DNA from 2 places in the Arthrobacter sp. 01L42 genome. Region 2 is predicted to be linked to the other one. Evidence: riboswitches for the same ligand, from Rfam matches in the RefSeq annotation. Region 2 holds a riboswitch; the other holds the start of a gene.

Region 1 (3,401 bases), on a different contig from region 2:
GGGGTCCAGGCCGAACGCAGTGTCCGTGCCTGCAGCCGCGGCAGTCACGGACGCGCCGAACGCGGCTATGACGTCGGCGACGACGGCAACCGTCGTGGCCTCGTCGGCGGAGATGCCGACGGTGTCGGCGTCGATGGCGCGCAGGTTGACGCCCTTGGCGTCGGCTGCCGCGATGATCTCAGCTGCCCGGCCCGGCACGGAGACGGTGATGGTGTCGAAGAAGGAGGTGTGCAGCACATCCAGGCCGGCGGCCTTCAGGGAGGCGGCGATGGTCTTCGCGTGGACGTGGACCGACTGGGCGATTGCCTTCAGCCCGTCCGGGCCGTGGTAGACGGCGTAGAAGGAAGCCACGATGGCCAGCAGGGCCTGGGCGGTGCAGATGTTGGAGGTGGCTTTCTCGCGGCGGATATGCTGCTCGCGGGTCTGCAGGGCCAGGCGGTAGGCGGGAACGCCGGCGTTGTCCTTGGAGACACCCACGAGGCGGCCGGGCATGGAGCGCTCGAGCCCCTTCTGGACGGCCATGTAGGCAGCGTGCGGTCCGCCGAAGAACAGCGGCACGCCGAAGCGCTGGGCGGATCCGACGGCGATGTCAGCGCCCTGCTCGCCCGGGGACGTGATCAGGGTCAGGGAGAGGAGATCTGCCGCGACGGTGACGAGGGCGCCGCGTTCCTTGGCGTCGGCGATCACGGCGGTGTGGTCGAACACGCGGCCGGAGACGCCCGGCTGCTGCAGGACGACGCCGTTGATGACGCCGTCGGGCAGGCCCTTGGAGAGGTCGGCGACCTCGACCTCGAAGCCCAGCGCCTCCGCTCGGCCCTTGACGATCGCGATGGTCTGGGGCAGGCAGTCGGCGTCGAGGACGGTCTTGCCGTCGTGCGCCGTCTTGTTCTTATTCGCGCGGCGCATCATCAGCACGGCCTCGGCCACGGCGGTGGCTTCATCCAGCAGGGAGGCGTTGGCGATCGGCAGGCCGACGAGGTCCTGGACCATGGTCTGGAAGTTCAGCAGCGCCTCGAGCCGGCCCTGCGAGATCTCCGGCTGGTAGGGCGTGTACGCGGTGTACCAGGCCGGGGCTTCGAGGATGTTGCGGCGGATCACCGGCGGGGTGAGCGTGTCGTAGTAGCCCTGCCCGATCATCTGCACGGCGGTTTTGTTCTTCGACGCCAGCTTGCGCAGCTCGGCGAGGACTTCGACCTCGCTCAGGGCCGCGGCGAGCGCGAGGTCGGCGTCCTGGCGGATGTCCTTCGGAACGGCGGTGTCCACCAGGGCGTCGACGGTGTCGTAGCCGACAGCCTTCAGCATGGCGTCGACGTCGGCCTGGCGGCGCGCGCCGATATGCCGGTCAACGAAGGACGTGGAGGCTGGGGTAACAGTCACAAGGAACTCCATAACTCAGGCGGCGCAGGGTACGCCACATTGATTCGGGTTCCTCCCCGCTCTGTATTGGACCTGAGAGTTTCCGCGCAGCCCGCGTTTCAGGGCTCCGCTTGCACCGTCGGTGAGCACAGCATGTCCGGGACACGCCTGCTACTTTCCAGAGATGCCTTGCCGCGGCGGTACATGGGCCTGAGAGATTCCTGGGGAGGGTTTGCTCCTACGGCGCCTGCTTGTACCTACTTGCAGGACTCTCCCGCCGCAGATCAAAGGCGTATTTAATTGGGTGTTCAATCGGGGGTGACAACAGTCACAGCTCTCATTGTCCTATGCCGAGCGCGCGTCCGCAAACTCCCTCCCGGCGGCGGACCCAGGTTACGGGCCACGAGCCACCCGGCGGCCAATCCGGCGGCGCGATTTCGCCGGAAACGCCCGGAGTCGCCGCAACTTTCCGGCGTACTCGAACGCTTCCGGCGAATTCGGCGGGGAGTAAGGGGGGGTCGGCGGGGAGTAGGGGTGGGTGTGGGTGTGGGCTTCAGCCGCGCAGGCGCTCGACGGCGGCCAGGAGGCTCTGGACGTCCGCCTCGACTTCCGGCGGCGGCCCGCCGGGACCCCGCGCCAGCATGGCGTTGAAGTACAGCCCGTCCCCCATGCACAGGACGGCCTTCGCCATGGCGGGCCCGACGTCGGCCGCCAGCAGTTCCAGCCAGCTCGCCTGGCCGGCGGCGAAGCGGCGGAGGGTTTCCCCGTGCGCCACCTCGGCGAGCCGCGTAGCCGCCACGAAGACCCGGTCCATGGGCGTGTCCGCCCACACCGAGGACTTGATGAAGTACGCCGCCGCCCCTTCCGGGGCTGCCGCCATGGCCGCAACATCCGCAGCCAGAAGCCGGTCCAGCCGTTCCAGCAGGACCGCGATCATGGCCTCTTTGGTCGGGAAATGGTAGAGCAGGCCGCCCTTGGAGACGCCGGCCCGGCGCGCGACGGCGTCCAGCGTCGCGGCGCGTTCACCGACTTCGATGAGCAGGGATTCGAAGGCATCGAGGACGGCCTCGCGGGCGACGGGTTTCCTGGGCATGCCTCCCATCATGCCTGTCCGCGCGCGCATTTCTTAACTGTACCGTCCAGACGGTACAGTTATTCTCATGAGCATTTCATCGATCACCGTAGCCACCAGCACTCCTGCGGCCACCGGGCCCCGGGCACCGTGGCGTGACTGGGTGGCGCTGGCCCTGCTGATGTTCCCCGTCCTGCTCGTGGCCGTGGACAACACCGCGCTCACGTTCGCCCTGCCGGCCATCGCCAGCAGCCTGACCGCCTCCGGCGTCGAACTGCTCTGGATCGTCGACGCCTACCCCCTGGTCCTGGCCGGACTCCTGGTCGCGATGGGTTCCCTGGGCGACAGGATCGGCCGGCGCCGGCTGCTGTTCGTGGGCAGCGCAGGCTTTGCCGCGGTGTCCGCCGTGACGGCGTTCGCGCCGAGTGCGGAATGGCTGATCGCCGGCCGCGCCGGGCTTGGCCTGTTCGGCGCCATGCTGATGCCATCCACGCTGTCGCTGATCCGGAACATCTTTCCGCAGCCCAACCGGCGCAGGCTGGCGGTGGCAATCTGGGCCGCCGGCTTCTCCGGCGGCGCCGCCCTCGGCCCGATTGTCGGCGGCTGGCTGGTGGAACACTTCTGGTGGGGCGCCGTCCTGCTGGTCGCGGTGCCGATCATCCTGCCGCTGCTGCTGCTCGGGCCGGCCCTGATCCCGGAATCCCGCGATCCGAAGCCGGGCCGGGTGGACGTGCCCAGCATTGCCCTGTCCCTGCTGGTCATGGTGCCGGTGGTCTACGGGATCAAAGCCCTTGCCACCCACGGGCCGGCTCCCGAGGCCTTCGCGAGCATCGGAACCGGCCTGCTCATGGGCTATGTGTTCATCCGGCGGCAACGCGCGCTTGCCCGTATCCACAGGACAGACCACAGCACCGCGCCGATGCTCGACGTCAGCCTGTTTGGCAACCGGATCTTCAGTACGGCCATTGTGGCC
Region 2 (3,401 bases):
CAGGGCGAGGTCGCGGTCCGAGAGCTTGCGGATGTAGCGCAGCAGCTGGGTTTCGGAGCGGTGCGTGTTGAACACCGGGTGCTGCAGGAAGTCGGAGGTGCGCAGCACCGTCTCGGGCAGTTCGAAGCCCTTGGCCTCCACCACCGGGCCGGCGCCAAAGGCGACGACGACCGCGGAGAGGACCTCCGGCGTCGTGGTTTCATCGACGGACACGCCAACTGTGTCCGCGTCGATGAGCCGCAGGTTGATGCCCCGGGCCTCGGCGGCGGCGATGACCTTGGCGGCCTTGCCGGGCACGCGGACCGTGAGGGTGTCGAAGAAGGAGTCGCTCACCAGTTCCCGGCCGACGATCTTCAGCGTGGCGGCAAGGGCGCGGGTGTTGTTGTGGACGGTCTGGGCGATCGCCTTCAGCCCGTCGGGGCCGTGGTAAACGGCGTAAAACGAGGACACGATGGCCAGCAGCGCCTGGGCGGTGCAGATGTTGGACGTGGCCTTCTCACGGCGGATGTGCTGCTCGCGGGTCTGCAGGGCCAGGCGGTAGGCCGGGACACCGGCGTTGTCCTTGGAGACGCCGACGATGCGGCCGGGGAGCGTGCGTTCCATGCCCTCGCGCACCGCCATGTACGCGGCGTGCGGGCCGCCGAAGAACAGCGGCACGCCCAGGCGCTGGGTGGATCCGACGGCGATGTCCGCGCCCTGCTCGCCCGGAGGGGTGATCAGGGTCAGGGCAAGCAGATCCGCCGCCACGGTGACCAGTGCGCCGCGTTCTTTGGCCTCCGCGATCACGCCGGACTGGTCCCACACCCGGCCGGAGACGCCCGGCTGCTGGAGGACGAGACCGTTGATGTCGCCGTCGGGCAGACCGGCGGAGAGGTCAGCGACCTGCACCTCGAAGCCCAGCGCCTCCGCTCGGCCCCTGACGATGGCAATGGTCTGCGGGAGGCAGTCGGCGTCGAGGACGGTCTTGGCCCCGGCAGCGGACTTGTTTTTGTTGGCGCGGCGCATGAGAAGCACGGCCTCGGCAACCGCGGTGGCCTCGTCCAGGAGGGACGCATTGGCGACCGGGAGCGCGGTGAGGTCCTGGACCATGGTCTGGAAGTTCAGCAGCGCCTCGAGCCGGCCCTGGGAGATCTCCGGCTGGTACGGGGTGTAGGCGGTGTACCAGGCGGGGGCTTCGAGGATGTTGCGGCGGATCACCGGCGGGGTGACGGTGTCGTAGTAGCCCTGGCCGATCATCTGCACGGCCGTCTTGTTCTTGTAGGCGAGCTTGCGCAGTTCGGCCAGCACCTGGACTTCGCTGAGGGCGCTGTCCAGGGTGAGGGGCTTTTCCTGGCGGATGGAATCGGGGACCGCGTTGTCAACGAGGCCATCAACGCTGTCGTAGCCGACGGCCTTGAGCATGGTGTCGATGTCGGCCTGGCGGCGGGCGCCGATGTGGCGGTCTGCGAAGGTGGACGGGGACGATTGAACCGTCATGAGAGGAACTCCATAATTCAGGTGGCATCAAGACGCCACGATGATTCGGGTTCCTCCCCGCTCTGTATTGGACCTGAGAGTTTCCGTTTTGCCCTGCTGATAGCAGCGCGCCACTTGCACCGTCGGTGAGCCCGGTTGCCCGGACTGCTTTCCAGAGTTGCCTTGCCGCGGCGGTACGTGGGCCTGAGAGATTCCTGGGGAGGATTTGCTCCTACGGCGCCTGCTGAACGTACCGGCAGGACTCTCCCGCCGCAGATCATAAGCTGTGCCACTGGTCGGTGACACAGCTCACAATTTATCCGGTTCCCGGGCAGGATGCAAAATTTATTTCAATTGAGTCGCTGTCCCGCGGACGACGGCGGGAGCTCTTCGCCGTCGTCCGCTTGCGTGGGTGAGGCGCATGAGGGCCGTGTCGTTGATCCGGAACACGCGGTCCCAGAGGTCGTCGTCCACCTCGTGGATCGGACCCAGGGGGTTAGTCCATTCGGTGCATTATTCTAAACGGGATACTTTACATTTTCATGCGCGTCCCTCCCAGAGCGCTCATACGCAAGGAGCCTCCGTGAGCCTTCCGGATCAAGCGATGGAACAGGCAGCTCCCAGCAGACCACCAAGCAGGACTCCCGCCGGGGATGCCGCTTGGGGGTGGCTGATCGGGATCCTCGCAGGATTGCTCGGCTTGGGCCCATGGCTGGTATCCGGCGCACAGCTCCCGTTGCAGAACTTGTGGGGCGCAGAGGTCGTTCCAGACCAGATGCCTGTGTCGTTACTGCCGCTAAGCCAGTACGAACTCACCACGATCGTAGCCCTCCTCACCGTAGGAGGTGCAGCGGCCGGACTCGCGGTGCGCATCTGGTCCCCCGCCCGACGGCGACTGGTGACGTGGTGCGCGGCAGCCGGCGTTCTTGTGGTCCAGTTCACGGCTGCCGTCCAGTCCTTCACAGTGCTCGACGGCGGCTTGGCGGGCGGAACAATGGCGAGCCTGTACTTCGCCGGGCTGCTCGCGGGCGTGACCGCATCCCTCGCTGCTGCCCTCGTGGCGCACCTGCTGCTCTGTTCAAGGACCCGGAGCCTGGCGGCATTGGGCGCCGGACTCGTGGCGGTGCCGTTCGCTTCGTGGACGGTGGAGTGGGTTGTCGGCTTCGTTGGGCACATCAACGTCCCCGTCGCAGTGCCGTCAATCGCTCTCTGGATTCCCGCCGTCCTCGTTGGTGGCGCCCTGGCATGGTGCGGCCTTCGTCCTGCGCGGCGGACCGCGGTGTGGGCCGTGAACCTTGCCCTGTTGTGGTTTGTTCCCGCCCTGTTCATCTCGGTCAACTACGTCCTGGGGACTCGTATCCTGGCTGGCGACCTGCAGGAGATGCTGTTGATGAGTCGGCAAATCCTGGCGGTAACGCTTGGACCCGCGGGCGGAGCACCTCCCAAAATCTTGCTGGCTCTGGTCATCGCGTTGGCAGGGCTGGGTGCCAAATCCATTGCCGCCCGCCGGTGGCCGGACGTGCCCACCTTCCCGTCCACGTAAAATCCGGGCTCACCCGCGATGTGTGGACGTGATTGCACCAGCGGATCCGATGGTGCAATCACGGATTTGATCCCGATCCAGCGGACGACGGCGGGACTTCCCGCCGTCGTCCGCTTGCGTGGGGTGCCGCTCCCCTACAGCGCGGACCAGCCGCCGTCGGAGGCGAGGATGGCGCCGTTGATGTTGGTGCCGTCGTCGCTGAGCAGGAAGGTGATGGACGCGGCGAGCTGCGCGGCGGTGGCGGGGGTGGGGACGGTGGCCTGCATCAGCGGGCCGAGGCGTTCGGCCGCGAGCTGGGATCCCCAGGTGGCCACGATGTTGGTGATGGTGGGGCCGGGGGCCACGGCGTTGAAGCGCAGGCCCTTCGGCCCGTACATCGCGGCCGAGTTCTTGGTCAGGCCCA

Evidence for each region. Region 2 has a riboswitch for glycine ahead of gcvP (aminomethyl-transferring glycine dehydrogenase). Riboswitches for the same ligand answer to the same signal wherever they lie in the genome.
Region 1: it holds a riboswitch for glycine, as region 2 does, so the genes downstream of both, gcvP (aminomethyl-transferring glycine dehydrogenase) here and gcvP (aminomethyl-transferring glycine dehydrogenase) in region 2, are expected to answer to the same signal.

The regions. Positions count from the first base shown of each region.
Region 1 is NZ_JBFTSL010000026.1:6,357-9,757, forward strand. Features, by position in the region: gene gcvP (aminomethyl-transferring glycine dehydrogenase) at 1-1,389, opposite strand, end outside; glycine riboswitch at 1,429-1,543, opposite strand; glycine riboswitch at 1,545-1,643, opposite strand; gene AC1DN2_RS19050 (TetR/AcrR family transcriptional regulator) at 1,910-2,449, opposite strand; gene AC1DN2_RS19055 (MFS transporter) at 2,517-3,401, shown strand, end outside.
Region 2 is NZ_JBFTSL010000006.1:112,928-116,328, forward strand. Features, by position in the region: gene gcvP (aminomethyl-transferring glycine dehydrogenase) at 1-1,476, opposite strand, end outside; glycine riboswitch at 1,529-1,636, opposite strand; glycine riboswitch at 1,638-1,735, opposite strand; gene AC1DN2_RS06945 (hypothetical protein) at 2,231-2,998, shown strand; partial or broken gene AC1DN2_RS06950 (SDR family oxidoreductase) at 3,133-3,401, opposite strand, start outside.